DNA from 3 places in the Ensifer soli genome. Region 3 is predicted to be linked to each of the others. Evidence: predicted binding sites of a transcription regulator. Region 3 holds the regulator's gene; each other region holds the start of a gene.
The links. Region 3 encodes LexA, which represses DNA repair genes until DNA is damaged. Its sites were predicted from a motif close to TGTTCNNNNTGTGTTCNG; they were not measured.
Positions count from the first base shown of each region.

Region 1: a site for LexA is predicted at 5,879-5,896, ahead of ACEVQ6_RS09950 (helicase-related protein). Genes of this name have one in related genera too.
Region 2: a site for LexA is predicted at 5,045-5,062, ahead of ACEVQ6_RS06765 (ATP-dependent helicase). Genes of this name have one in related genera too.

Region 1 is NZ_JBHFEI010000005.1:240,826-250,743, reverse strand. Features, by position in the region: gene ACEVQ6_RS09990 (HpcH/HpaI aldolase/citrate lyase family protein) at 1-735, opposite strand, end outside; gene ACEVQ6_RS09985 (hypothetical protein) at 833-1,078, shown strand; gene leuD (3-isopropylmalate dehydratase small subunit) at 1,191-1,796, shown strand; gene ACEVQ6_RS09975 (DUF2798 domain-containing protein) at 1,799-2,041, shown strand; gene ACEVQ6_RS09970 (RidA family protein) at 2,043-2,420, shown strand; gene phaR (polyhydroxyalkanoate synthesis repressor PhaR) at 2,433-3,008, opposite strand; gene ACEVQ6_RS09960 (acetyl-CoA C-acetyltransferase) at 3,233-4,414, shown strand; gene phbB (beta-ketoacyl-ACP reductase) at 4,544-5,269, shown strand; gene ACEVQ6_RS09950 (helicase-related protein) at 6,162-9,308, shown strand; gene ACEVQ6_RS09945 (RNA-binding S4 domain-containing protein) at 9,317-9,739, shown strand.
Region 2 is NZ_JBHFEI010000003.1:400,346-410,263, forward strand. Features, by position in the region: gene ACEVQ6_RS06740 (chemotaxis protein CheW) at 1-9, shown strand, start outside; gene pncA (bifunctional nicotinamidase/pyrazinamidase) at 91-717, shown strand; gene ACEVQ6_RS06750 (hypothetical protein) at 928-1,224, shown strand; gene ACEVQ6_RS06755 (hypothetical protein) at 1,462-1,749, shown strand; gene ACEVQ6_RS06760 (CreA family protein) at 1,824-2,309, opposite strand; gene ACEVQ6_RS06765 (ATP-dependent helicase) at 2,546-5,002, opposite strand; gene ACEVQ6_RS06770 (efflux RND transporter periplasmic adaptor subunit) at 5,286-6,476, shown strand; gene ACEVQ6_RS06775 (efflux RND transporter permease subunit) at 6,473-9,616, shown strand; gene ACEVQ6_RS06780 (FAD-binding oxidoreductase) at 9,709-9,918, shown strand, end outside.
Region 3 is NZ_JBHFEI010000015.1:1,098-11,015, forward strand. Features, by position in the region: gene ACEVQ6_RS19165 (hypothetical protein) at 1-2, opposite strand, end outside; gene ACEVQ6_RS19170 (hypothetical protein) at 97-516, opposite strand; gene ACEVQ6_RS19175 (hypothetical protein) at 571-879, opposite strand; gene ACEVQ6_RS19180 (hypothetical protein) at 1,185-2,645, opposite strand; gene ACEVQ6_RS19185 (helix-turn-helix domain-containing protein) at 3,241-3,468, shown strand; gene lexA (transcriptional repressor LexA) at 4,016-4,726, shown strand; gene arsC (arsenate reductase (glutaredoxin)) at 4,783-5,130, opposite strand; gene ACEVQ6_RS19200 (hypothetical protein) at 5,231-5,641, opposite strand; gene purQ (phosphoribosylformylglycinamidine synthase subunit PurQ) at 5,679-6,350, opposite strand; gene purS (phosphoribosylformylglycinamidine synthase subunit PurS) at 6,474-6,716, opposite strand; gene purC (phosphoribosylaminoimidazolesuccinocarboxamide synthase) at 6,736-7,500, opposite strand; gene ACEVQ6_RS19220 (DUF1476 domain-containing protein) at 7,770-8,087, shown strand; gene ACEVQ6_RS19225 (sensor domain-containing protein) at 8,158-9,918, opposite strand, start outside.

The DNA.
Region 1 (9,918 bases), on a different contig from region 3:
ATCGACGCCGAAATGGCGGTTGGCGGGGGCGATCTGGTCCGGATGGATCAGCATCTTGCCGTCGAAGCCCATCTCCGCCCCCTGCCGGCAGTCCGCCTCGAAGCCGTCTTTATCGGTGTGGGCGTTGAAGACGGCGTCGATCGCGTCGAGGCCGCTGCCGCGCGCGGCGAGCAGCACCTGCATCAGCCAGGGCACCAGATAGGTCCGGCCGGGCAGGGGCCGGACGCGCGTCTCCTTGCGCAGGTCGTTGAGGCCGACGACGAGGCAGTCGAGGCCGCCGCCGAAGGTGCGGCCGGCTTCCGCGATGGCGCCGGCATTGAGGACGCCGCGCGGCGTCTCGATCATCGCCCAGAGGCGCAGCGTGTCGCCGAGATCGTTCTCGGCTAGCCAGTCGGCGGCGGCCTGGACCGTGCCCGGGCTTTCCACCTTCGGCAGCAGCACGGCATCAGGCCTGCATTCGGCCATCAGCGCCAGATCGGCGGCGGCGGCCTCCGACCCCATCTCGTTGATGCGGATGATGCGCTCCTGCGGTCCCTTCGGCGTCGACGCGAAATGGGCGGCGAGCGCGGCGCGTGCCTCCCTCTTTCCCTCGATGGCGACCGAATCCTCCAGGTCGTAGATGACGGCGTCGCAGGAAAGCCCGGGCGCCTTGGCGAGCGCGCGCGGATTTATCGCGGGCACGCTCAGGACCGAACGGCGCAGGCGCTGGGGATGGTGGTCGAAGATCCGGCTCATGGCCCTTCTTGCCCGCAATCGCGCCGGCCGGCAAGCGTCCGCCCCTTGCAAGCCGACCCGCGCATCCACATATCGCCTGTGACAGAAAGGGAAGACCATGACCTCCATCCGCTCGTTCCTCATGACCGTCCTCGGCGTGACGATCGCTTTCGCCGCCTTCGTGCTGACGGCCTCGATCGGCCTGGCGCTTGCCGGCATCGCGCTCGTCGTGATGGTCGCCGGCACCGTCGCGGCGCGGCTGTCGCCGGGATCCGCCGCCGCGCCGGCCTATGTGCGCACCCGCGACGGGCGCCGGCCGGCCCGCGTCTGGAACGACGGCCGCGGCACGATCATCGACATGTAAGGCCCTGGCGCCTGGGCGGCCGCCGCACGTTCCGGCGATATTTTTCTTCATTTCGGGGCGAAACTGATCTAAATGCGGGGCAGAAACCCGCTGGATCGAAGGCCGCATCTCCATGGACAAGTTCGTCAAGCTCACGGGCGTCGCCGCCCCCCTGCCGGTCGTCAACATCGACACCGACATGATCATCCCGAAGGACTACCTGAAGACCATTAAGCGCACCGGCCTCGGTACGGGCCTCTTCGCCGAGGCCCGCTACAACGAGGACGGCACGCCGAACCCGGATTTCGTCCTCAACAAGCCCGCCTACCAGAATGCCAGGATCCTAGTCGCCGGCGACAATTTCGGCTGCGGCTCGTCGCGCGAGCATGCGCCCTGGGCGCTGCTCGACTTCGGCATCCGCTGCGTCATCTCGACGAGCTTCGCCGACATCTTCTACAACAACTGCTTCAAGAACGGCATCCTGCCGGTCGTCGTCAGCCCGGAAGACCTGGACAAGCTGATGGACGATGCCGGACGCGGTTCCAATGCCATCATCACCGTCGACCTCGAGGCCCAGGAGATCACCGGGCCGGACGGCGGCCGGATCTCCTTCGAGATCGATGCCTTCAAGCGCCACTGCCTGCTGAACGGCCTCGACGACATCGGCCTGACGCTGGAAAAGGTCGGCAGCATCGACACGTTCGAGAAGGCCAACGCCGCCGCCCGCCCCTGGGCGTGAGGGTGAAACCGTTCCTGCCCGGGCGTTACGAGGCGGTCGCCTTCGGCCTGCTCCTGTCGGGGACGATGTCCTTCATCGTCTCCGGCCTTTCGACGCTGCTCTCCTCGGGAGTGTCCGCCGACCTGCCGCTTCTCTGGCTCCGGGCCTGGTCGGCGTCCTGGATCGTCGCCTTCCCGACCGTCCTCGTCGTCGCGCCCTTCGTGCGCCGCACGCTCTCGCGGATCGTCATCCGCAGAGAGGGCTGACATGCGCCGGCTGATCTCCTCCGGCTCGCCCTTCGAGCGCACGGCCGGCTATTCCCGCGCCGTCGTCGAGGGAAACTGGTGCTTCGTCGCCGGCACGACCGGCTACGACTATGCGACGATGACCATGCCGGAGACTGTGGAGGCGCAGGCGCGCAACTGCCTGAAGACCATCGCCGCGGCGCTGGACGAGGCGGGGTTCTCGCTGAAGGACGTGGTGCGCGCCCGCACCCATGTCACGGAAGCAGGCTTCGCCGAGCGGGTCTTCCCGATCCTCGGCGAGGTCTTCGGCGACATCCGTCCGGCCGCGACCATGATCGTCTGCGGCCTCATCCGTCCGGAAATGCTGATCGAGATCGAGGTGACGGCGCTGCGCGGCTGAGGCGCCCGCATCTCAGCCCAGGCTGTCGAGCTTGGTCTGCAGGGCGCGCAACTGTTCCTTGAGCTCGTCGATGTCCTTGGCGCCGGCCTTGCGCGGTTCCTTCTGTTGCGGCGCCATGAAGGGCGAGAACATCTGCATCGCCTTGTGGAACATCTCGGTGTTGCGCTTCACCTGTTCCTCGACGAGCTGCAGCGGCGCCGTCAGGTTCTTCGTCAGCGGCGTGTCGCCGAAGGCGCGGTTGATCTGTTCCTTGATCTGCGCCTGCTGCTCGGTGAAGGCCTGCATCGAATGTTCGAGGTAGCTCGGCACGACCATCTGCATCTGGTCGCCGTAAAACGAGATCAGCTGGCGCAGGAAGGAGATCGGCAGCAGCGTGTTGCCGGTCTTGGATTCCTGCTCGAAGATGATCTGCGTCAGCACGGAATGGGTGATGTCGTCGCCGGACTTGGCGTCCTGGACGACGAAGTCCTCCCCCTTCTTCACCATCACGGCCAGATCGTCGAGCGTGACATAGGTGCTCGTGCCCGTGTTGTAGAGCCTCCGGTTCGCGTATTTCTTGATGATGATCTGGCCTTCGGTTTTTGCCATTCCAGGTCTCCTCTCACCTGTCATCCCGTTTTTATTATTGGAATTCAGAGTATCCGGAAAAAAGAGGTCCTGACAATGGACTTTGTGCGATGCGGCGACGGGCTGTGGACAGCCCGCCCGGCACGAAGGGCGGGGGGCACTTCAGGGCGTGCTGATATCCGTTTGACTTGGCCTCCAGGCTTTGCCAGTCTTCCGTTCCGAACGATAAATAGAGGAGAAACCCCATGAGCACCCCCTCCATCGTCATCGCGAGCGCGGCCAGGACGGCCGTCGGCGCGTTCAACGGCGCCTTTGCCAGCACGCAAGCGCATGAACTGGGCGCGGCCGTGATCCGGGGCGTGCTGGAGCGCGCGGGCGTCGAGGCGGCGGAGGTCGACGAGGTGATCCTCGGCCAGGTGCTGTCGGCCGGCGAGGGGCAGAACCCGGCGCGCCAGGCGGCGATCAAGGCCGGGGTACCGAAGGAGGCGACCGCCTGGGGGATGAACCAGCTCTGCGGCTCGGGCCTGCGCGCGGTTGCCCTCGGCATGCAGCAGATCGCTACCGGAGACGCCTCGATCGTCGTTGCGGGCGGCATGGAATCCATGTCGATGGCGCCCCATTGCGCCCATATGCGCGCCGGCGTGAAGATGGGCGACTTCAAGATGGTCGACACCATGATCAAGGACGGCCTGACCGACGCCTTCTACGGCTATCACATGGGGATCACGGCGGAAAACATCGCCCGCCAGTGGCAGCTGAGCCGCGACGAGCAGGACCAGTTCGCGCTCGCCTCGCAGAACAAGGCGGAAGCCGCGCAGAAGGCCGGCCGCTTCGCCGACGAGATCGTTCCCTTCGTCATCAAGGGCAGGAAGGGCGACACGACCGTCGACCAGGACGAATATATCCGCCACGGCGCGACGCTCGACAGCATGGCGAAGCTGCGCCCCGCCTTCGACAAGGAGGGCACCGTCACCGCCGCCAATGCCTCCGGCCTCAACGACGGCGCGGCGGCGACGCTGCTGATGAGCGAGGCGGAAGCGGCCAGGCGCGGCATCGCGCCGCTCGCCCGCATCGTCTCCTGGGCGACGGCCGGCGTCGACCCGCAGATCATGGGCACCGGGCCGATCCCCGCCTCGCGCAAGGCACTGGAAAAGGCCGGCTGGACCATCGACGACCTCGACCTCGTCGAGGCGAACGAGGCCTTCGCCGCCCAGGCCTGCGCCGTCAACAAGGATCTCGGCTGGGATCCGTCGATCGTCAACGTCAATGGCGGGGCGATCGCCATCGGCCATCCGATCGGCGCGTCCGGCGCGCGCGTCCTCAACACGCTGCTGTTCGAACTGAAGCGCCGCGGCGCCTCGAAGGGGCTGGCGACGCTCTGCATCGGCGGCGGCATGGGCGTCGCCATGTGCGTCGAGCGTCTCTGACGCTTCGTTCTTCCGTATCGTCAAGGACATGAACCATCCGGCGGGCATTCACCCGCCGGAAACGAGAAACCGACGCCGGCCGGCCGGCGTCCCATCCATCACCAGGGCAGGAACGACAGGGAGTGAGACATGGCAAGGGTGGCATTGGTCACGGGCGGATCGCGCGGCATCGGCGCGGCGATCTCGATCGCGCTCAAGGAGGCGGGCTACAGCGTCGCGGCGAACTATGCCGGCAATGACGAGGCGGCGAAGGCGTTCAGCGACGCGAACGGCATTCCGGTGTTCAAATGGGACGTCTCGGACTATGCCGCCTGCGCGGCCGGCATCCAGGCGGTCGAGGCGGCGCTCGGGCCGGTCGATGTGCTGGTCAACAATGCCGGCATCACCCGCGACGCCATGTTCCACAAGATGACGCCGGAACAGTGGGGCGCGGTCATCGGCACCAACCTGACCGGCCTCTTCAACATGACGCATCCGGTCTGGTCGGGGATGCGCGACCGCGGCTTCGGCCGGGTGATCAACATCTCCTCGATCAACGGCCAGAAAGGGCAGATGGGCCAGGCGAACTATTCGGCCGCCAAGGCCGGCGACCTCGGCTTCACCAAGGCGCTCGCCCAGGAGGGGGCGGCCAAGGGCATCACCGTCAACGCCATCTGCCCGGGCTATATCGGCACGGAAATGGTGCGCGCCATCCCGGAAAAAGTACTGAACGAGCGGATCATCCCGCAGATCCCGGTCGGCCGCCTCGGCGAGCCGGAGGAGGTGGCGCGCTGCGTCGTCTTCCTCGCCTCCGACGATGCCGGCTTCATCACCGGCTCGACGATCTCCGCCAATGGCGGCCAGTTCTTCGTCTGAGGCAAAGGTTAACGGTACCGGTCGCTACCGGTGCCGTTTTGTCCCGAAAGCGACGCACTCCTATGGTTAATGAATTGTTTTTCCACAAGATCCTGTGGTGAACAAAGCGCGAAACCGGCCGGGTCGGCGATTCGTCGCCGATTCGTTCCCGCTTTGGCGCAAGCGTTAACGCGCCTGGAGGTGGCGCATCGCCCCCGTTCCCGGCGGACGATGCGCGCGCCCCTCCCGCGTCAGCCTTTGCGGTGGGTCAAGCGTCACCGACGCATTCGACGGCATTTTTCCGCCCCGAACGGCATCGTGGTTAATAAATTCATAATATACTATATGTGGTATGGAACAAAAAGGGAAAGAGCGTCGGTCGGCGATTCGTCTTTGTTTCGTTCCCGGTTTGGTCAAGAGACGGATCGGGATTTTCTTTACTAATTCTTCACGATCACGGCCGTGCAACGGTTAATTTTTCTTAAACGGTCCAGAGTCTTGGATTCGGAATCTCAAGCGGCGGCTTACGCTGCGTGAGGCGAATCTCGCCGGATCCCGGCCTTTCCGGCATGGAGCGTTTGCCGATTCACGATGTGGTGGATGGTCCGCCGTCGAAATCCACATCTTGTGTAGAACAAAGAAGGAACAAGAATGCGTCAGCGATTCGTCGCCGATTCGTTCCGGCGCTGTTCTATTTCGAGACGCGGTGGCCGCTGCCACACTTTCCGGCCTCCGGGGCGCGAGAGGACGGGCCCCGCCCCTTGCCATATCGACCGGCGATGGGCATCTGTTGGCAAGGAGAGGACCGTGCCGCCGGCGCGCATGCGGGCTTCCCTCTCGCCGGCGTCCCTCCTGTCGGCAGGGGCATGAACCCGCACAGGCCTTGGAACGAACGAACGTGCCCCATCACCCCATGATCCTGAGCGGCCGCGGCGTCACCGCCGTCCTCGGGCCCACCAACACCGGCAAGACGCACTACGCGATCGAGCGCATGGTGGCGCACGAGTCCGGCATCATCGGCCTGCCGCTCAGGCTGCTCGCCCGCGAGGTCTATACCCGCCTGGTCGAGAAGGTCGGCGTCCACAACGTCGCGCTCGTTACCGGCGAGGAAAAGATCACGCCGCATCTCGCCCGCTATTCGGTCTGCACGGTCGAGGCGATGCCGCGCGAGACCCTTTCCGCCTTCGTCGCCATCGACGAGGTGCAGCTCGCCGGCGATCTCGAGCGCGGCCATATCTTCACCGACCGGCTGCTGCATCTGCGCGGGCGGGCGGAAACACTGCTGCTCGGTGCCGCGACCATGCGGCCGATCCTCGAACGGCTGCTGCCCGGCATCACCGTCGTCGAGCGGCCGCGCCTGTCGCAGCTTCTCTATGCCGGCTCGAAGAAGATCACCCGGCTGCCGCAGCGCTCCGCCATCGTCGCCTTCTCGGCCGACGAGGTCTATGCGATCGCCGAACTGATCCGCCGCCAGCGCGGCGGGGCCGCCGTCGTCCTCGGCGCGCTGTCGCCGCGCACGCGCAACGCCCAGGTCGCGCTCTACCAGGAAGGCGATGTCGAATATCTGGTCGCCACCGACGCGATCGGCATGGGCCTCAACCTCGACGTCGACCACGTCGCCTTCGCCCAGGACCGCAAGTTCGATGGCTACCAGTTCCGCAACCTCAATCCGGGTGAGCTCGCCCAGATCGCCGGCCGTGCCGGGCGGCACCTGCACGACGGCACCTTCGGTGTCACCTCGCGCGTCGAGCCCTTCGAGCCCGAGCTTGTGCACCGGATCGAGGCGCACCAGTTCGATCCGGTCCGGGTGCTGCAATGGCGCTCCAAGGCACTCGACTACACCTCGCTCGACGCGCTGCGCGCCAGCCTCGACGCGCCGCCCTCGGTCGCCGGGCTGACCCGGGCGCTTCCCTCCGTCGACCTGCAGGCCTTCGAGCATCTGGTGCGCTATCCGGAGGTGCGCGAGCTTGCCTCGACGCCCAAGCGAATCGAACGGCTCTGGGAGGCCTGCGCCCTGCCGGATTACCGCCGCATCGCGCCCGCCCAGCATGCCGACCTGATCCTGACGCTTTACACCGACCTCGTGAAACGGGGCACGGTGAACGAGAATTTCCTTGCCGAACAGGTCCATCGCGCCGATCGCACCGACGGCGAGATCGATACCTTGTCGGCGCGTATTGCCCAAATCCGAACTTGGACCTATGTGTCCAATCGACCGGGCTGGCTTGCCGATCCGACACACTGGCAGGAAAAGACGCGCGAAATCGAAGATCGCCTGTCCGACGCCCTGCATGAACGGTTGACGAAACGCTTTGTTGATCGCAGGACATCTGTCCTCATGAAGCGCCTGAGAGAGAATGCGATGCTTGAAGCTGAGATCAGTGTGAACGGTGACGTCTTCGTCGAGGGCCACCATGTCGGACAGCTCGCCGGCTTCCGGTTCTCGCTCGCAAACGGCACGGAAGGTCCCGACGCCCGCGCCGCCCTCGCCGCCGCCCAGAAGGCGCTGGCGCTCGAATTCGAGGCGCGCGCCGCGCGGCTGCACGCCTCGGGCAACGGCGATCTCGCGCTCGGCGCCGACGGCTATGTCCGCTGGCTCGGCGAGCCGGTGGCGCGCCTTGCCGCCAGCGACCATGTGATGCGCCCGCGCCTCATCGTGCTTGCCGACGAGCAGCTGCAGGGGGCTGCGCGCGACCACGTCGCCGCCCGCCTCGAGCGCTTCGTCAACCATCACATCTCCACCGTGCTGAAGCCGCTCGACGACCTTTCGCGCGCGGAGGATCTCGAGGGGCTCGCCAAGGGGCTCGCCTACCAGCTCGTCGAGAATCTCGGCGTGCTCTTCCGTCGCGACGTCGCCGAGGACGTGAAGTCGCTCGACCAGGAGGCGCGCGCCTCGATCCGCCGCCACGGCATCCGTTTCGGCGCCTACCACATCTTCATGCCGGCGCTGCTGAAGCCCGCGCCGGCGGAACTGATCACGCTGCTCTGGGCGCTGAAGAATGACGGGCTCGACAGGCCGGGCTATGGCGAGCTGATCCCGATGCTCGCCGCCGGCCGCACCTCGGTCGTCACCGATCCCGGTTTCGAGCGCGCCTTTTACAAGCTCGCCGGCTTCCGCTTCCTCGGCAAGCGCGCGGTACGCATCGACATCCTCGAACGGCTCGCCGACCTGATCCGTCCGCTGCTGCAGTGGAAGCCCGGCACCGGTGCGCGCCCCGACGGCGCCTATGACGGCCGCCGCTTCATGACGACGACCGGCATGCTGTCGATCCTCGGCGCGACCCCGGACGACATGGAGGAAATCCTCAAAGGACTCGGCTACCGCGCCGACAGCGTGAAGGCGGAGGAGGTCGCGGCCTTCCTCAAGCCGGAAGCGGACGCCGCGCCGGTGGCCGACGCCGCGCCCGCGGCTGATGCCGAAGCAGCGCCCGAAGCAGCGGTGGAGGCAGACGTTTCGGCCGAGCCCGAGCCCGAAGTCGTTGCTCCGGCGGACGGGGCCGTCGCGACGGAAGCGGCGCCGGGTGCCGAGGAGGCCGCGGCCGAGCCGGTGACGACCGCCGCAGACGGCGAGGCGCAGCCCTCGGCCGAGCCGGTCGAACCGAAGCCGGTCCTGCTCTGGCGTCCTGGCGGGCGCAACGACAATCCGCAGCGCAATGCCGGCCGTCCCCACCAGGGCAACAGGCGCCAAGGGCAGGGGCACGGGCAGGGGCAAGGGCAGCCGCGCGCGGGCCAGCCGGCAGCCGCCGCCGAAGCGGGCGCACGCGGCGAGGGTCGCGAGGAGCGACACGATCGGGGCGGGCGGCCGGACCAGCGCAACGACCGGCCGAAAGGCCGCGACGGAAAGCCGCAGCACGGCAAGCGCAACGATCGCGGCGAGCGCGACCCGAACCGGGGCGATCGGCCGGAGCGCGGCGAACGCTCCGAGCGTCCGGACCGCAAGGACAATCGCGGTGGCAAGCCCGCCCATTTCGAATCGCGTCCGCCGCGCGCCGAAAAGCCGGTCGATCCGGATTCCCCCTTCGCCAAGCTCGCCGCTCTCAAGGAGCGGATGAAGTCCTGACGCCGGCGATGGCCGACGACGCGCCGGGGCCTGCCGCCGTGCCGCGCCAGCGGCTCGACAAGTGGCTTTTCTTCGTCCGCATGGTCAAGTCGCGCTCGCTTGCGCAGAAGGCGATCGAGGCCGGCGACGTGCGGGTGAACGGCACGCGCGCGACCTCCGCCTCGTTCCAGGTGAAGATCGGCGACGAGGTCTCGGTGTCGCTGCGCGAGCGCGCGGTCCTGCTGCGCGTCCTGTCCGGCGGCACGCGGCGCGGCCCCTATCCCGAGGCGCGCCATCTCTACGAGGACCTGACGCCTCCGCCGGACGCGCCCGCTTCCGCCGGGGCCCTGCCGCATGCGTCGCGCGTGCCCGGTGCCGGACGCCCGGAGAAGAAGGAGCGGCGCGAGATCGCCCGCCTGCTCTCGCCGGCCTGGTGGCAGCAGGACGACTGAGGCTTTGCGTCAAAGGGCCTTGAGGCGCGCTATTCTTTCTTGCCAAGCACCGCCAAAGCCATTACCTCACGGTCGATATCGCGGGGCGGAGAATCGCTGACCGCAGGGCGGTAGCCGGCCGGACATCGATCGTTTCCTCCGGTTCGGGCGCGCCTTCCGAACGTGTGACCTGGAGTGCC
Region 2 (9,918 bases), on a different contig from region 3:
GCCGCCTGACGGCGCGCGCCGCAGGGCCTTGCGCCGCGCTTTGCCTCCGTGCTCAATGGGGTCATCGCATGGGCAAGGGAGACTGCCGTGGTGAAATGCCTGCTTCTCGTCGATATCCAGAGAGGGTTCTGCCCCGGCGGCAACCTGCCGGTGCCCGATGGCGATGCGGTGGTTCCGGTCGCCAACAGGCTGATCGCCGAGGGAGGCTACGACCTTGTCGTCGCCTCGCAGGACTGGCACCCGCAAGGCCACGGCAGCTTCGCCTCCAGCCATCCCGGGAAACGCCCCTTCGACATGGGCGAACTCGGCGGCAAGCCGCAGATGATGTGGCCGGACCATTGCGTCCAAGGCACCGAGGACGCCGCGTTCCACCCGGATCTCGACCTGCGGAGCGTCGATCTCGTCCAGCGCAAGGGCATCGATGCCGCCGTCGACAGCTACTCCGCCTTCCGCGACAATGACCGGGCCGCGCTGACCGGGCTCGACGCCGTGCTTCGGGACAGGGGCGTGACGGTGCTCGACATCTGCGGGCTCGCGACCGACTACTGCGTCAAGTTCTCCGCTCTCGACGCCGTCGCCATGCTGGACGGGGTCGCCGTGCGCTTCGTCGAGGATGCGAGCCGCGGCATCGACCCGGCCGGCGTCGCGGCGGCGGTCGAGGAGATGCGGGCGGCCGGGATCGCCATCGTCACCGCATCGGACGTCATCGGCGGCTGACCGTCCGATCGGCGGGACCTTTCGCGGCACACGGCCGGGCAGGCGGATCGCACGGGCGACAGACCGAAAAGTTTCATTCGCCGGCACATGTTTTCGCTCAACACAGTGTGATGAGCGGCGCAGGCGCGGCATGAAACCATACCGGTTGTCGGGCGTTTCATGGACGGGTCAAGACAAACGAACCCAATGGAACCAGAACAGGAGAATATCATGTCCAAGTTCATCAAGCTCGCCGCCGCCGCCGCGCTGTTTTCGTCCGCCGCCCTCGGTGGCGCCTTTGCCCAGGGTGCGAATGCCGACGGCTATCAGCCGGGCGACGGCGACTTCTACATCGGCGCGACGCCCCCGTCCTCGACCGGCCCGGACGGCACGCTCGTCGATCCGAACAACACCGGCAGCGTCCGTTCCAACTCGATGGGCATGAGCAGCGGCAGCCAGGCACAGCCGCAGGCCCCGATCGCCGGCGACATGGAGTACTACGAAGGGACGTCCCCGACCAACCAGTAATACCGGGCGGGATCAACCACCGGCTCAAAGCCCCGGCATCACATGATGCCGGGGCTTTGTCGTTTTTGATCGGTAAGTTCCGGCATGCCGCAGTGTATCGTTGCAGATTAATTTTCGGATAGAAGCGAATCCCGCTGGAACCATACGCTCTTTTTCTCGTTATTCCTGCAGGTCAGGCGCTGACTTAAAGAATTACAGACAGTTGAACTCAAACCCTTCCCTTCAAGGAGAGAGACAATGCAGAAGAAACTTTCGATCCTCGCCGCTGCCGCCCTGTTCTCGTCGGTCGCCCTCGGCGGTGCCGTGGCACAGAGCACGTTTGAGCCCGGCGACGGCGACTACTTCAACGGCACGACGGCTCCGGAGGCCACCGAACAGGTCACGCCCGCGCCGCAGACCGGTGAAGCCATCGTCCTGCCGAAGGTCGACCAGAACGCCACCGGCAGCATCGCCGACGACAAGACCGCTCCGGCCGCCCCGGGCGACGGTGACTACTACGAAGGTGCGAACCCCGAGCAGAAGTAACGCATACGGATGGAATGCAGGGGAAAGGGTCGGCGGTTGCCGGCCCCTTTTCCGTTTGAGTGCGAATGATCGCGTCAGGGCTTCTTGACGCTCCAGGTCACCGTCTGGCCGTAGAGCGGAACCGTCGACAGCGACATCTTGGCCGATCCCTCCGTCAGCTCGCGGGAATGGGCGAGATAGATCAGCGTGTCGTTCTTCTTGTCGTAGATCCGCGTCACGACGAGGCTCTTGAAGATCAGCGACAGGCCGGAGCGGAACACGTCCTCGCCGCCTTTCGACAGGTCGATCTCGCCGATGGTGATCGGGCCGGTCTGCCGGCAGGCGATCGAATTGTTCGAGGGGTCCTCGAACCAGTTGCCGTTCTTCAACCGGTCGATGACGCCGCGGTCGAAATAGGTCACGTGGCAGGTGACGCCCGACACCTTCGGGTCGCTGACCGCGTCCACCTTGATGTCGTTGCCGATCCAGTCGACGCCGACCTCTCCGACCGTCTCCGCGCCCGCTATTCCGGCGGACATCATCATCGCAAGGCTCGCACAGGCAAGCAGGCTTCGCCGCATCATCGTCAGTCCCTCCGTTTGTACCCTTGGGAGATAGGACACGGGGCAGCGTTTTCACAGGGTCGTGATCGCGGCGACCGATTCGGGGGACGGCGCATCCGACGGGCACCTCCGCCATGGCGTCCTTGCCTGGTCCCGGGGCCCCGCATGGCGGATTGTCAACCGGAGAGGCCTGACGTTGCTTGCCTTTTGTGTCCCCGGGACAGCCGGGCTCCCCTTGTCCCGAAGACCCGCGCTCAGATCCTTTCGACGAAACCGTCCAGAACGCGCTTCTCGCCGGCACGATCGAAGGCGATGGTCAGCTTGTTGCCCTCGATCGAGACCACATTGCCGTTGCCGAACTTGACGTGGAAGACACGGTCGCCCTTGGAAAAGCGCGAGGGCTCGGCGGCGGTCGATTTCGCCACCAGTTCCCCCTCGATCTGCCGGGCGCGCGGACCGCTTTCGCCATAACCGATGCGTTCGATCGCGTGGCCGGAGCGGTTGCCCCAGTTGTCGCGCGTCGCCTCCGTCCGGTTCGCCTGCGCCCGTTTCCAGCCCGGCGTCGCATAGCTGTTGCCGAAGGGTTCCGCGCGGTCGAAGCGCGACTGGCCGTAGGCGGCACGGCCGTAGCCTCCGTAGGATTGCTCGGCCTCGGCCACCTCGACATGGTCCGGCGGCAGCTCGTCGAGGAAGCGCGAGGGCAGCGTGGACTGCCAGAGGCCGTGGATACGCCGGTTCGACACGAACCAGATGTGGCAGCGCCGCTTCGCGCGGGTCAGCCCGACATAGGCAAGGCGCCGCTCCTCCTCCAGGCCGGCCCTGCCGCCTTCGTCGAGCGAGCGCTGGTGCGGGAAAAGACCTTCCTCCCAGCCCGGAAGGAACACCGTCTCGAATTCGAGCCCCTTGGCCGAATGCAGTGTCATGATGCTGACGGCGTCGAGGTTTTCGTTCTGCTCGGCATCCATCACCAGCGCGACATGCTCGAGGAAGCTGCGCATCGATTCGAAGGCTTCCATCGAGCGGATCAGTTCCTTGAGGTTTTCGAGCCGACCGGGCGCTTCCGCCGACTTGTCGTTCTGCCACATCGCGGTGTAGCCGCTCTCGTCGAGGATCTTTTCGGCAAGTTCGGTATGGGGCGTCGTCTCGAGCAGCCCCTGCCAGCGCTTGACGTCGGCGACGACGTCGAACAGCGCCTTTCGCGCGCGCGGTTTCAGTTCCTCCGTCTCGATGATGTCCTCGGCGGCGCGCAGCATCGGCAGGTCGCGCGCCCGGGCATAGTCGTGCAGGGCCCGAACCGTCGTGTCGCCGAGGCCGCGCTTCGGCGTGTTGACGATCCGCTCGAAGGCGAGGTCGTCGGCGCCCTGGGCGACCAGGCGGAAATAGGCGAGCGCATCGCGGATCTCCATCCGCTCGTAAAAGCGCGGGCCGCCGATCACGCGGTAGTTGAGGCCGAGCGTGACGAAACGATCTTCGAATTCGCGCATCTGGAAGGAGGCGCGCACCAGGATCGCCATGTCGTTCAGCGCGTGCGTCTTCAACTGGAGCTGCTCGATCTCCTCGCCGACCGCGCGCGCCTCCTCTTCCGAATCCCAGGCGGCATGCACCTTCACCTTCGGATCCTCGGGATCGCGCCGGTCGGTGAAGAGCGTCTTGCCGAGCCGCCCCTCGTTATGGGCGATCAGATGGCCGGCGGCGCCGAGGATATGGCCGGTCGAGCGGTAGTTGCGTTCGAGCTTGACGACCTTGGCGCCGGGAAAATCCTTCTCGAAGCGCAGGATGTTGTCGACCTCCGCGCCGCGCCAGCCGTAGATCGACTGGTCGTCGTCGCCGACGCAGCAGAGATTGACCGGTCCCTCGTCGCGCGTGCGCTGGGCGATCAGCCTCAGCCAGAGATACTGCGCGGTGTTGGTGTCCTGGTACTCGTCGACGAGGATGTAGCGGAAACGCTTGTGATAGTCGCGCAGAAGGTCCGCATGGGCGCGGAAGATGCGGATCGGATGCATCAGCAGGTCGCCGAAGTCGCAGGCGTTCAGCGTCAGGAGCCGCGCCTGGTAGGCATGGTAGAGCGCGCGGCCCTTGCCGTTGGCGAAGGCGCGGGCGTCGCCCTCCGGAATGTCGGCGGGGCCGAGCCCCTTGTTCTTCCAGCCGTCGATCATCTGGGCGAAGGTTTTGGCTGGCCAGCGCTTGTCGTCGATGCCGTCGGCCTGGAGCACCTGCTTGATCAGGCGGATGACGTCGTCGGTGTCGAGGATGGTGAAATCGGAGCGCAGCCCGGCGAGTTCCGCATGCCGGCGTAGGAGCTTAACGCCGATCGAGTGGAAGGTGCCGAGCCAGGGCATGCCCTCGACCGCGCCGCCGGCGAGCACGCCGATGCGCTCGCGCATCTCGCGCGCCGCCTTGTTGGTGAAGGTGACGGCGAGGATCTGCGAGGGATAGGCGCGGCCGGTCGCGAGGATATGGGCGATGCGCGTCGTCAGCACCCGCGTCTTGCCGGTGCCGGCGCCGGCGAGCACGAGGACGGGGCCTTCCAGCGTCTCGACCGCGTCGGTCTGTTCCGGATTGAGCCCGGCGAGATAGGCGCCGCTGTCGGGCTGGCGCGAGCGGTCGCGCGCGGCCAGCGCCCGGGCGGCAAGGCCGCTCGGCCCGGCAGCCGCGGGGCGCTGCGGCGGTTCCTCGTCGAAGAACGGAATGTCGTCGTAACCACTCTGCATGCGGCTCAATGTAGTGATTCGGGTCCGAAAGGCCAGAATGGGCGTTCCTCTTTTATTCTCGGGCATCACGAGGAAGTGTAGCCGCCGTGACATCCGGCCCTCGCGCTGCCCACGTACAAAACGTTGATATTGCGATGCAGCAGCGCGAAAAGCCGTTTCATTACAATTGTGTCATGATCGGCGACCTTGATTGCCGCGACACTTGCAAAACGGGATACTTGCGCCAATTCCACCGCGCCTGGGCCGGGCGCGGCCGATGAACAGGGTGAATCTGGAGATCTGAATGCGGTTCGTGCGGCAGCTCATCATCTGTCTGGTCCTTCTTGTGGCAGGGCTCGGCCTGTGGCTGAAATTCGTGCCCGGCGCCGGCGCGACGCTCGCCGCGATCGGGGTCTCCCATCCCCTGATCGACGCGATCGCCGCGAAGCCGGCAGGGGAGGCCGCCGCGGGCGCCGGCGAACGCCGTCAGGGCGGCGGCCAGCGCAGCGTCGTCGTCGAGCCGTCCGGCGTCGCCGTCATCAATGACCGCCTGAACGCGATCGGCAATGGCGAGGCGATCCGTTCCGTCACCGTGACGCCGTCTGCGACCGGCAATCTCACCGAGGTTCTCGTGCGGTCCGGCGACCGCGTCGAGGAAGGCCAGGTGATCGCCCGCCTCGACAGCGACGAGCAGACGATCGCGGCCGAACAGGCACGGCTGACGCGCGACAGCGCGCAGGAGAAGGTGACGCGCTACCGCAATCTCGGCTCTGCCGCCGCCGTGACGGCGGTCGAGGTCCGCGATGCCGAGATCGCCCTTCAGACGGCGGAACTGGCGCTGCGCACGGCCGAACTCGACCTGAAGCGGCGCGAGGTGATCGCGCCGCTCTCCGGCATCGTCGGCATCATTCCGGTCAATCCCGGCGACTACGTGACGACTTCCACCGCGATCGCGAGCGTCGACGACCGCTCGGAGATCCTCGTCGATTTCTGGGTGCCGGAGCGCTTCTCCAACAAGATCGCCGTCGGCCAGCCCGTGACCGCGACCGCCATCGCCGAGCCCGGCAAGACGCTTGCCGGCGCCATCCATGCGATCGACAATCGCGTCGACCAGGCGAGCCGGACGCTGAGGGTCCGCGCCCGCATCGAGAACCCCGAGGATCGCCTGCGCGGCGGCATGTCGTTCTCGGTCACGATGACGTTCGACGGGGACCGCTATCCCGCCGTCAATCCTCTGGCGATCCAGTGGAGCGCCGACGGTTCCTTCGTCTGGCGGGTGGTGGACGGCCGCAGCGAGAAGGTTCCGGTGCACATCGTCCAGCGCAATCCGGACAAGGTGCTGGTCGATGCCGGGCTCTCGGAGGGCGACGAGGTGGTGATGGAAGGCGTGCAGCAGCTGCGCGACGGCGGCGCGGTGCGCATCGCCGGGCGCGACCAGGACAATGGCGCGGCGGCGCGTCCCCAGGGCTTCAAGGCGGCGGAGGCGACCCCGTGAGCGGCGGCGGCGACACGCCCGTCGATGTCGGGCAGGGCGGTTCGGCGGGATTCACCGCCCTCTTCATCCGCCGGCCGATCTTCGCCCTCGTCATCAATACCCTGATCGTCGTTGCAGGCCTTGCCGCCTTCAACGGCGTGGAGGTGCGCGAACTGCCGCAGGTTGACCAGCCGGTGGTCTCCGTCACCACCGATTTCGATGGCGCCGCGCCCGAAACGGTCGATCGCGAACTGACGTCGACCATCGAGGGGGCCGTGTCCCGCGTGCAGGGCATCACCTCGATCTCCTCGCAATCCTCCTATGCCCGCAGCCGGGTGACGCTGCAATTCTCCGATTCGACCGATATCGGGCAGGCCTCCAACGACATCCGCGATGCGCTCGGCCGCGTCTCGAACCAGCTTCCGGACGGTGCCGACGAACCGCGCATCGTCAAGGCGGATGCCGACAGCCAGCCGATCCTGCGCCTGGCGCTGACCTCCGACCGGCTGTCGATGGAAGACCTGACGCTGCTCGCCGAAAACGAGGTCACCGACCGGCTTGCCGCCGTCGAGGGCGTCGCCGACGTGCAGATCAACGGCGACCAGGAAAAGATCTTCCGCGTCGACGTCGACCAGTCGAAGCTCGCCGGACGCGGCCTGACCATCGCCAATCTGCGCACGGCGCTCGCCTCCGCCGCCCTCGACGTGCCGGCGGGGTCGCTGACCAGCATCAACCAGGACCTCTCGGTGCGGGCGACGGCCGACCTGCAGACGCCCGAGCAGTTCGAGACCCTGATCATCGGCAACAATGTCCGCCTCGGTGATGTCGCGACGGTGACGCTCGGCCCGGACATCGGCACGTCGTCGCTGCGCTCGAACGGCCAGCAGGGCATCGGCCTCGGCGTCATCCGCCAGGCGCAGTCGAACACGCTCGACATTTCCGAGGGCGTGCGCAATGCGGTGGCGACGATCGGCGACATCCTGCCGGAAGGCACGCAGCTTCGCATCACCAGCGACGATGCCGTCTTCATCGAGGGGGCGATCCACGAGGTCGAGATCGCGCTCGGCGTCGCCGTGGTGATCGTGACAATCGTCATCTACCTCTTCCTGCTCGACTGGCGGGCAACGCTGATCCCGGTGCTGACCATGCCGATCGCGCTGATCGGAACAGTCGCGGCGATCTACCTGGCCGGCTTCTCCATCAACATTCTCACCCTGCTCGCCATCGTGCTCGCCACCGGCCTCGTCGTCGACGATGCGATCGTCGTGCTGGAAAACATCGTTCGGCGCCGCGCAGAGGGCATGGGGCCGCGCGCGGCCGCCGTGCACGGGACGCTCGAAGTGTTCTTCGCCGTCATCGCGACGACCGCGACGCTCGCCGCCGTCTTCGTGCCGCTTTCCTTCCTGCCCGGCCAGACCGGCGGCCTCTTCCGCGAATTCGGTTTCGTTCTCGCCTTCGCCATCCTGCTTTCCGCCTTCGTCGCGCTGACGCTCTGCCCGATGCTTGCCTCGCGCCTGCTGAAGACGCAGGCCGACCATGGCGCGCCGCGGGGCGGCGTCCTCGGCGGTCTCGGCCGCGCCTGCGCCGGCTTCTACCGCGCGACGCTGCGGGCCTGCCTCAACGCCCCGCTGGTCGTCGTGCTCGCCGCGCTGATGTTCACCGCCGTCGGCGCGCTCGGCTTTACCTCGCTCACCTCCGAACTGACGCCGCCGGAGGACCGCGCCCGCATCATGCTGCGCATCAACGCGCCGCAGGGCGTGTCGCTCGACTACACCCAGGCGCAGATGCGCCGCCTCGAACAGGGATTGCAGCCGCTGGTCGATTCGGGCGAAATCGAGAACGTCTTTTCCGTTTCCGGGCAGGGCGGCGCGGTCAACAACGGTTTCATGGTGCTGAGCCTCGCGCCTTGGTCGGCGCGCGAGCGCAGCCAGCAGCAGATCGCCGCCGACATCACCCGCATCGCCGCCACCGTGCCGGCGGTGCGCGCCTTCCCGATCCAGCCGAACAGCCTCGGCATCCGCGGCGCTGGCAACGGGCTGCAGGTGGCGCTTGTCGGCAACAATTACGAGACGCTCGGAGCCGCCGCCGCCGAACTGGTGCGGCAGATGGAGGACAGCGGCCGCTTCCAGAACGTGCGCCTGAACTACGAGGCGAACCAGGCACAGCTGTCCGTGACGATCGACCGCGAGCGCGCCTCCGACCTCGGCATCGACATTTCAGGCCTCTCGCCGGCGCTTCAGGCCATGCTCGACGGCAACAGCGTCACCGACGTCTATGTCGACGGCGAGGCCTATCCGGTGAAGCTGATCTCGACCACCAATCCGATCAACGACCCGACCGACTTGCAGAACATCTTCCTGAAGACCGGCGACGGCAAGATCGTGCCGATGTCGACCATCGCCTCGGTCGAGGAACGCGCGGTCGCGCCGGAACTGTCGCGCGAGCAGCAGCTGCGCTCCGTCTCTCTCTCGGCGGGTCTCGGGCCCGGGCTCGCGCTCGGCGACGCGCTGTCGATGGTCGAGACGATGGCCGCACCGCTGCTGCCGCCGGGCGCGCGGATTTTGCCGCTCGCCGAGGCCGCAACGCTGAACGAGAATGCCAGCGGCCTCTTCGTCACCTTCGGCTTCGCGCTCGTCATCATCTTCCTCGTGCTCGCCGCCCAGTTCGAAAGCTTCGTCAGCGGCTTCATCATCATGTCGACGGTGCCGCTCGGCCTCGCCTGCGCCGTCTTCGCCATGCTGATGACCGGCACGTCGCTGAACATCTACAGCCAGATCGGCCTGGTCCTGCTCGTCGGCATCATGGCGAAGAACGGCATCCTGATCGTCGAATTCGCCAACCAGTTGCGCGACCGGGGCGACAGCGTGCGCGAGGCGATCGAGAACGCCGCCAACATCCGCCTTCGCCCGGTGATGATGACGATGATCGCCACGATCGTCGGCGCCGTGCCGCTGGTGCTGGCGCAGGGTGCGGGCGCGGAAGCGCGCATCGCGCTCGGCTGGGTGCTGGTCGGCGGCCTCGGCCTCGCCACCGTCGTCACCCTCTATCTGACCCCGGTGTCCTATCTGCTGATCGCTCGCTTCACCAAGCCGCAGGTGGACGAGGAGAAGCGGCTGCGCGAGGAAATGGAGGCGGCGGCCGCCCTTCATCCGGCGGAATAGCGCGGGGCGAGGGGCGATAGCCGTTTCCTCCGCCGCCGGTTTGGTGTAGCAGTTCGGCCGACCCTTCTCCTCCTATGCAGCGGCTTCGCACCATGTCCGACACGACCCGAGACGGCCTCTTCCCTGTCGCAGGCGGCGGACGGCGCGGGCGCGACGAACAGGCGCTTGCGTCCGCCGCCGAGGCCTTGCGGCAGCGCTTCGGTGATCGCTTCCAGACCGGTCTCTCGATTCGCGAGCAGCATGCCCATTCGACGACCTACATCCCGGCGCAGCTTCCGGACGGCGTCGTCTTTCCGGAAAGC
Region 3 (9,918 bases):
ATTTCAAGGTCTCCTTCGGGCATAGCTCCGCACTACGCCACACAGATGCGCGGAGAACATTGTGTTTCAGGCGTGGTAGTGTCGGGACGCGGCCGGTCAGGCCGGTTCTGGCTTCAAGAGCAACAGCGATCCGAGTTTCGGATTTCCGTTGATGACGGTTTCGATATGTTTCAGCCGGATCGCGCCGCCCTTGGCGGTGAGCGACCTGGCGTTGTCGAGCAGGCGAGCGAGCAATCTCACGCTGGTGCGTGTGCCGAAGTTGGATATGGTGTTGTAAGCATCCATTCCCTCGACGCCATAGGTCGCGCCGATCATCTGGCAGTCTTCGCGGTTCAGGCCGGGCAGGGTGATATCCATCCCGACACGCGTGTCGATCTGCTCCCAGGCGCCCTTGTCGAACTTGGTCTTGGCGATGCGCTCGCCGTTGCCGCTGATAATCAACGCAAATTCGCAGGTCTCCTGAATGTTCAGGAGTTCCCGGAGCGCGGTCGCTTCCAACGTCTGCGCCTCGTCCACGATGACGAGTCGGCGCTTTTTCTCGTCAAAGGAGAAGTGATCGCGCGGCCGCAGTCACCATATGACTTCGTCAAACAGGTCCCGGCCATATGCAGCCTGGGGCGCATGGCCGCTCGCCCTGATCGGCATGCGGTACATATCGGCGACCTGCTTGTGCGCATGGCCGACGTTGCAGTAGACACCCTCGAATTCCTCGGCGAGATAGAAAAGCGCCGTCGTCTTGCCGTATCCCGCCGACGCGATGACGCGGGTCGGCCACCCGAGCTTCAAGGTATAGGTGATACCGTCGCGAATTCGTTTTACCGAGCCGATCTCGGCAAAGTGCTCTTTCGTCGGAATGGTCGTTCTGACGAGCGTGGTCATATGCCACCTCCATGAATAGAGTTGACAAACCGAGAGCGGTCCTCATCAATCCGGCGCTGCTCTTTTCCCACTGTTGACGGGTTGTTTTTGCCGACCGCGTAGGTACGATGGCACGGCCGCTGCCACCGTCGACATCCACCGAGATCAGCGCGGCAGGCGCGTTCGGAACGACGGTTGCTGCGCTCTCGCCAATCTCGATCAGCTTGCCCAGAACGTCGATGTCCGGCACGGAACGCTGCATCTCGCGCAAAGCCCGCTTGCGCTCCTTGTCACGCGAGGCGCTTGTCTGCGCGCCACGCGGATCGTCATAGATGAACGCGCGATCCGGTGGCCCACCCGATTCGTTCGCCCTGGACAGTCTCCACGAGCAATTCGTTGAAGCCATGATAGGCAGGTACATGGACGATCACGGTCGGCTCAAAGCATCGGTCGAGTTCCGGGCCGGTCCAGAGCCGACCGCCGAGGCTGAAGGCATGCTTGGTCAGCTTGCGGCGCTCCGGCTTGGCGAAGGCCATATAGAACTGGCTGTCTTCGATCAGGGTCGCCGCCCATCCAGCCTTCACATGGCTGTCGAACACTTGCGCCGGTGACTTGCCGGCCAACGCGCCCGTCTGGGGCAGTTGCTCGTAGGTCTGGAGAAGCTGGAACACCATCTTGCTGAATGCGTCGAACCCGCCTTCGAAGGGCGGCATCGGCTTGCCGAGCTCCCGCCGCTTCGGGTTCATGCGATTGTCATCGATCCAGCCGGGAATGTGCCGGAAGTACTGCTGGTTCATCTGCCGGAAGAAACCTTTGATCACCTTGGCCGATGCGTTGTAGGGCTTGGCGCGGATGACGCGGGCGCGCTCTTCCTGCGTAAACGGTGTGACGCGGCAGTTCAGCTTCAGGGCGTCTTCCAGATGGTCGGCGAAGCCGTATTCCGATCCGTTGTCGCAATAGAGCTTCTGAGGCATGCCGTAGGCCGGATCCTGGCACATGCGCTTGAATTCTTCGATCACGTCGACGTTTCGGACGCCACCGCGCTCGTCCATGAAAACGAGCCCGCCGAAGACGCGGTTCGTCGCGACATCATGGAAGCCGACGAATTTCGGGCTGGCGGCCGTGCCGTTGTCCCGGCGCACCATCACATTGATATGGTGCACGTCCATGACGACGATCTCCATCGGCTGAAGGCCGGCGATCGTGCGGCGGATGCGGGGCTTGTCGTCCTCGCTGGCCTTGCGGTCGAAATTGTGCCGGGAGACCGCCTTGAAACGCGCCTCCGCCGAGACGAGCGCGTCCGGAATGTTGAAGAGCCTGGCGGCGACCGCCTCGTCGGTCACGACATAGCCGTAGGCGGCCGTGATGCGGCGCAGCTCATCGGCGGCAAGGAACCGGATCAGCTTGCGCGTCGTCCCCTTGACGATCAGCCCGCGAATGAACTGGACGATGTCCTCGGCAATGGTTTCCTTGGCGATCTCGTCAAAGGGAACCGTCTGCATCCATGTCCGATTGATCAGGGCTCTCTTTTCGCCCTTGTCGCCCCGCACCTTCTGGGCGAGGCCGTGAATGCCTTCGTTCTCGCAAATATCGATCCAGCTATAAAGCGTGGTTCTGGTGAGCCGGCGCATATGGCCTGTCCAGTCGTATTTCTGTTCGCCATGAAGCTTGTCGATCTCGGCTTTACGCTCGGCGATGACCTTGGGGTGCGCAACGGCGCCTTTGATGATTTCGTATTTCCAGCCGCGTTCCAGTCGCGCCGCCTCGTCGCCGAGGCGAAGGTTCAAGGAGGCCTCGTCGGCAGTTTGAAGGGTCTTTAAACGGTCTTGGAGGTGCGGTGGAAGGCTGGAAACCTTGACCTGGTCCTGGATGCCGGAGCGGCCGCCGCGACCATGGCATATCTGGACTTCAAGTGCACAATGACGCCAAGTCGACTTTCTACCCTCATAAAATTGCTTGCAGATACGATTGGCTACGCGTCGATGAATACCGCAAGTTTCGCCAAATTCTACGGAAGTGATCCAAACGCTCATTTAAGTATTGCATCCGGTGCAGAACGAATCCCCGCTGCCGCAATAAGTTCACCTGAAAGTCGAACAGATGCGGAGCCGCGTCGCTCCCTCCGCAGGGCTTTCTCGGCTGTTTGCCGGGTTACACCATTTGCGATACACCACTTGTTCAACGAGGTGCCCTGATTGACGAAGCCTGCTCGAACAGCGAGGTAGAGTTCGGAGGAGCCGACAATCGCAAACGTAATTGAGTAACGGATCTCGTGCATTTTGCGCCAAATCAGGTGATATGATTTAGTCAAAATGCACCTAAATGGGTGCACAGTGAATGGACGACTACAACGACCGCATTGTCGCCGGTATCAAAAGAATGATGAAGGAGAGAAAGCGATCTATGAAATCTCTCAGTGCGGACATCGGCCTTCCGTACCGATCGCTTCAAAATTACCTATCGGGCTCAAATAGAATTCCGACAGACGTATATGTAAAAATACTAGAGTTATTGGGCATAGATAATCAGTACATCATGGAAGGTAATTTTGATCTAAAGTATTGGCCGCTTTGGGATAGTCTTTGGTCATCATTGGGGGGGGCTAATTAATCAATACAGATTATAGACCCGATAGTGGCTTTCCAGAAGATATGGAATTTCACAATAAAAAACAGCTTGCCGCAGCTAATTTGGTAAAGAGAATCAATGAGAATTACAATGAATATATGATATCTGATGGAAAAATTTCAACCTCTCGTCATCCAACGGTGCCCGAAATGTTAGAGAGGCAGATGAGGAGATTTAGAAGAGGCGAAGGTCCCCAATAAGGTCCCCCATCCTCTCAAATAGCAGGCTTCATGTGATCGATGGTCCTCAATTACCTGAATGTTTTCAGTAGGATAATATTTACGCTGGAATGGACAAGAATAGCCTTACCAATTGGCGCATTGGTAACTCCTGTTTTCAGCCAAAAAACACTGAAAAATCCACGAAGCGAAGCCGATTTCGTTCCCATTTATCTCTGAATTCCATTCCGGATTATCTTCCGCGCCTCCAGCCGCCACTTCCAAAAAATAATTTACACCCAAGGCTTGTGGAACACAGTGCGAACAGATACGGTCCGTTCTGGGTTTGTTTCGAGATTCTGGGTGATACCGTGCTGACACGCAAACAACAGGAACTGTTGCTTTTCATCCATGAGCGGATGAAGGAATCGGGCGTGCCGCCCTCTTTCGACGAGATGAAAAACGCTCTCGATCTCGCGTCGAAATCCGGAATTCATCGTCTCATCACAGCACTTGAGGAGAGAGGCTTTATCAGGCGGTTGCCGAACAGGGCGCGGGCGCTGGAGGTCATCAAGCTGCCGGAGGCATACACACCGAGCCTCGCCCAGCGGCGCGGCTTCTCGCCGAGCGTGATCGAGGGCAGCCTCGGCAAGCCGGCGGCATCGGCCACGGCCACTGTGAAAGCACCCGTGCGCGATACCGTATCCGTACCCGTCATGGGACGCATTGCGGCAGGAGTGCCGATCTCGGCAATACAGAACAACACTCACGACATTTCCGTGCCCGTCGAGATGATTGGCACCGGCGATCATTACGCGCTGGAAGTGCGCGGTGATTCCATGATCGAGGCCGGCATTCTCGACGGGGATACGGTGATCATCCGCAACGCCTCTTCCGCCAATCCGGGGGAGATCGTCGTCGCTCTTGTCGATGATGAGGAAGCGACGCTGAAACGGTTCAGGCGCAAAGGGGCCTCCATCGCGCTGGAGGCCGCAAATCCCGCTTACGAAACCCGGATTTTCGGTCCCGACCGGGTCAAGATCCAGGGCAAACTCGTCGGTCTCATACGCCGCTACAACTGACCGGCTGCGGATTGGGACGCCGTGCCATCGCCGCGACGACGGGCAGCAAGCTGGCGTTACAGGATCTCAAAGACCCGTTCGCGCGGGCGACAGAGGCGAATGCCCTTTGGGCCGATGACGATCGGTCGCTCGATCAGGGAGGGGTTTTCGAGCATCGCATCGATCAGTTCCCGGTCGCTGAGGCTTTCGTCGTCGAGCCCGAGATCGTGATAGAGCTTTTCCTTCTTGCGCAGAAGCGTACGTGGCAGGGCATCGAGCGCAAGAATGAGGGCGACGAGTTCTTCCCGGCCGGGCGGGGTCTTCTCGTATTCGATCACCGTCGGATCGACCCCGGTCTCCCGGATCAGCTTCAGCACCTTGCGGCAGGTCGCCGATCGCGCATCATAATATATCGTCACTGCCATGGCCGTTCCCCCGTCGAACGTGCGCGCAGATTTGCCCGATTGCAAACCTGTTTCAAGACGGGACGGCATGCAAGCCGTTCGATTTCTAAAGGTTTACCGTTCATCCACAGGATGATGATCCGCCGGCCCAGCGGCGGATGTCCGCGCTCATGCGCGCGCCCTGGCTTTCGGTGAAGAGGGGGCCGAAAGCCTGCAGCCGCGCCGGCTGTCCCTCCGCCTGAACCACGGCGAGCGGGCGCGATTCCGGCGTGTTGCGCGGCACGATCAGGATGCGCGGCCGGCCCGAAAAGGAGTTCAGTTCCGGTGCCAGCCGATAGGCGGCGAAGGCCGGGTCCCTGGACTTGAACCAGCACCGGTTGGCACCGAGGGCGATGCGCTCCATCGTCGTCAGCGCGCCCGTGTCATGCGTCGGCGCAGGCGGCGCGGAGGAAGACTGGCAGCCGGCAAGGCCTGCCGCGAGGGTGACGATCGCGGCGAGGCGGATAAAGACACGCCGGCGAAGCGCAGGCATGGCGGTCAGGGCTGGCATGGGCAGGCTCCCGGTGTCGTCAGGCAGCGACCAAACCCACCGCGGATTCGAACAGGGCGCGCCCGTCCGCGCCGCCATGGGCCGCCTCGATCAGGTTCTCCGGATGGGGCATCATGCCCAGCACATTGCCGGCCGCGTTGATCACGCCGGCGATGTCGTTGATCGAGCCGTTCGGATTGGTGCCTTCGGCGTAGCGGAACACGACCTGCCCCCTGTCCTCGATCGCCCGGAGCGTCGCGTCGTCGGCGAAGTAGTTGCCGTCGTGATGGGCGACGGGGCAGCGGATGACCTGACCGTTCGCATAGCCGCGTGTGAAAGCAGTCGCCGCATTGGCGACTTCAAGGCGGACCTCGCGGCAGACGAATTTCAGCGAGGCGTTGCGCATCAGGGCGCCAGGCAGGAGGCCGGCCTCGAGCAGGATCTGGAAGCCGTTGCAGACGCCGAGCACCCGGACGCCCTTCTCGGCCCTGGCGCGGATCGCGTGCATGACCGGCATCCGCGCGGCGATCGCCCCGCAGCGAAGGTAGTCGCCGTAGGAAAAGCCGCCTGGTATGACGATCAGGTCGACGTCCGGGATCTCTGTTTCGGTTTGCCAGATCGTCACCGGCGCTTTCCCCGAGATTTTCGTCAGGGCCGCGATCATGTCGCGATCGCGGTTCAATCCGGGAAGCTGGACGACGGCTGATTTCATGGCGGAGGCTCGACCTTCAAGAGTGGCCCCGCGCAGTCGATCTGCCATGGGGCGGTTTGCATCGCGGCCACGGTTGAAACCTTGCGGCAGCGGCGTCCTTGCGACCTGACTGCGATGTCGCCGTCAGGCGAGCGAGATGCTGTAGTTCTCGATCACCGTGTTGGCGAGAAGTTTTTCGCACATCGTCTTGATGTTCGCTTCCGCGGCCGCCCGGTCGGCGGAATCGATCTCCAGATCGAAAACCTTGCCCTGGCGGACCTGGCCGATACCGCCGAAGCCGAGCGCGCCGAGCGCGCCCTCGATCGCCTTGCCCTGCGGGTCGAGCACGCCGTTCTTCAGCGTCACCGTTACACGCGCCTTGATCACGCTTGCCGTCTCCGATCTGCTACTTGACCAGCACCGGGCCGGAGCCACGGGGCGGTTCGTTTTCGTTCATGATGCCGAGCCGGCGCGCGACTTCCTGGTAGGCCTCGACGAGGCCGCCGAGGTCCCGGCGGAACCGGTCCTTGTCCATCTTTTCCTTCGTCTCGACATCCCAGAGCCGGCAGCTGTCCGGCGAGATCTCGTCGGCGAGGATGATGCGCATCATGTCGCCCTCGAAAAGGCGTCCGCATTCGATCTTGAAGTCGACGAGCTGGATGCCGACGCCGAGGAAGAGGCCGGAGAGGAAATCGTTGATCCGGATGGCGAGCGCCATGATGTCGTCGAGTTCCTGCGGGCTCGCCCAGCCGAAGGCGGTGATGTGTTCCTCGGAGACCATCGGATCGTCGAGCTGGTCGGCCTTGTAGTAGAATTCGATAATCGAGCGCGGCAGCACCATGCCTTCCTCGATGCCGAGGCGCTTGGCCAGGGAGCCGGCGGCGACGTTGCGCACCACGATCTCGAGCGGAATGATCTCCACTTCCTTGATCAGCTGCTCGCGCATGTTGAGCCGGCGGATGAAATGCGTCGGAATGCCGATCTTGTTCAGATGGGTGAAGATATATTCGGAGATGCGGTTGTTGAGAACGCCCTTGCCGTCGATGACCTCGTGCTTCTTCGCATTGAAGGCCGTGGCGTCGTCCTTGAAGAACTGGATCAGAGTTCCCGGTTCAGGACCCTCGTAAAGGATCTTTGCCTTGCCCTCATAGATACGGCGGCGACGGTTCATCTGTTGTGTCTCTTTGTTGCAGGCGTTCTTGGGCAACGCCTGATGGTTTGTCCAACCGGGTCCATATCCGAAATGAAAGGAATTCACAATCGGCCTGACGGACCCGTCCCCGGAAATACGGGACGCGCCCGCGCAGGCGCGACCCTGCATCCGCATTGCGGCGAAATGGCGGGCCTGCGCGGGGATGCATTGCGCTTGCCGCCGGCTTTTGGTTTATGGGGCTGCTTTCACGTGCCCAGCAGGGTTCGGGCAGGACGAGGAGACATCACATGACGAACATGAGCGATCGCGAGAAGGCCTTCGAGTCTAAGTTCGCGCTGGACGAGGAACTGAGGTTCAAGGCGGAGGCCCGGCGCAACAAGCTGCTCGGGCTCTGGGCCGCCGGCCTGCTCGGCAAGGCCGATGCCGACGCCTATGCGCGCGAGGTGGTCGCCGCCGATTTCGAGGAGGTCGGCCATGAGGACGTGGTGCGCAAGGTCAAGGCCGATTTCGATGCGGCCGGCGTGTCGATCAGCGAGGACCAGATCCGGCTGAAGATGGTGGAGTTGCTCGGCGACGCCGTGGCGCAGATCCAGAACGCCTCCTGAGGCTGACGGCAAGAGATCCCGGCTGGGCCGCCCGCCGGGATCGTCCGCGCATGTCGTCGACACCGTCCCGTCAGGCGATGCGTCCGAGTCCCCTCGGCGTCAGCGGCGCATCGAGATCCAGGGGACGGTGGGCATGGGCGAAGCGTTCGAGGTCGGCCTTCGACATCGGCCTGCCGAGCGCATAGCCCTGCAGCGCGTCGCAATGCATGCCGCGCAGGATCTGCGCATGTTCGAGCGTTTCGACGCCCTCCGCCACGACCTCGATGCCGAGCGAGTGGCCGATCTCGATGATGGATGAGACGAGCTGGCGCTGGTCCGGACCGATGACGATCGGATTGACCAGGGCGCGATCAATCTTCAGACGCGACGGGCTGAGCCGCAGCAGGCTGACGATCGACGCGTGGCCGGTACCGAAGTCATCGATCTCGATGTCGATGCCGAGCTGTTTCAGCGCCGCGACCGTTTCGATCGCCGTGTCCTCGAGATCGTCGAGGAAGATCGATTCCAGCAGTTCGAACGACAGCGTGCCCGGCTCGATGCCGAGCGAACCCATGGTTTCGGCGATGTCCGCCTCACGCAGGCGCCGTGACGAGACGTTGACGGAGAAGCGCGGGATGCGCAGGCCGCGCGCCTGCCAGGAGCGGAAGTCGCGATGGGCCTGCTCGACGATCTTGCGGTCGATCGTGGCGAGCGCGCCGATCTCCTCGGCGACGTTCAGGAAACGGTCGGGCGTCAGCAATCCCTTCACCGGATGGCGCCAGCGCACCAGGGTCTCGACGCCGCTGATCGCGAGTGTGCGGGCGTCGAACTGGGGCTGGTAGAAGGGAATGAACTCGCCGGCGTCCAGCCCGTCGAGGATGTCGTCCGCCATGCGCTTCGAGTGCAGGATCTGTGCCTGGATCTCCCTCGAGAAGAAGGCGTAGCGGTTGCGCCCGAGGCTCTTTGCCCGGTAGAGCGCGATGTCGGCATTGACGAGCATCTGCTTGGCGTCCGTCCCCGACGTGGCGGCGGAGGCGATGCCGATGCTCGCGCCGAACCGGCACATATGGGACTTGTAGGCGACCGGCTGGCGCAGCGCCTCGACAAGGTCGCCGGAGACGCGGGCCATATCCTCCTCGCTGCGTTCGGCACCACAGAGAAAGACGAACTCGTCGCCGCCGATGCGGGCCACGAAGTCGCCGGCCGTGGCGAAGGAGCGCAGCAATGTCGCCGTGTGAACCAGCATCACATCGCCGGCCTTGTGGCCGAGCGTGTCGTTGATCTGCTTGAAGCGGTCGAGGTCGATGTGGAGCACGCCGGAATGGCGGGCATCGGGATCGGCCAGCCGCTGGTCGAGATAGCGCCGGTTCGGCAGGCCCGTCAGGTGATCATGGAGCGCGTTGTACTCGATGCGGATCTTGGCGGCCTCGAGGTCGGCGCTGCGGGCCTCGGCGAGTGTCTTCGCCCGCGTCAGCTCCTCCTGCAGGCGCACGTCGCCGGTCACGTCCCAGTTGGCGCCGACAAGGCGGCGGTGGCCGTCGGCATCGACATAAGGCGCCGTATTGGCGCGGATGTGGCGCAGGCTGCCGTCGGCACGGATGATGCGGAAGGCATTGGTGAAGGATGTACTTTCGGCCATGCCGCGCTCGTTCCGCGCGATCGCGGCTGCGGCATCGTCCGGATGCAGCAGGCTCTCCCATGTGCCCTTGCCGGGATTGGCGTCGCGGGCGACCACCCCGTAAATCTCGAACATCCTCTGGTCCCAGAGCACGGTATCCGTTTCCATGTCATAGTCGAAGACGCCGATCTGCGACACGTCGAGGGCGAGCTGGAGCCGGCGCGACAGCGCTTC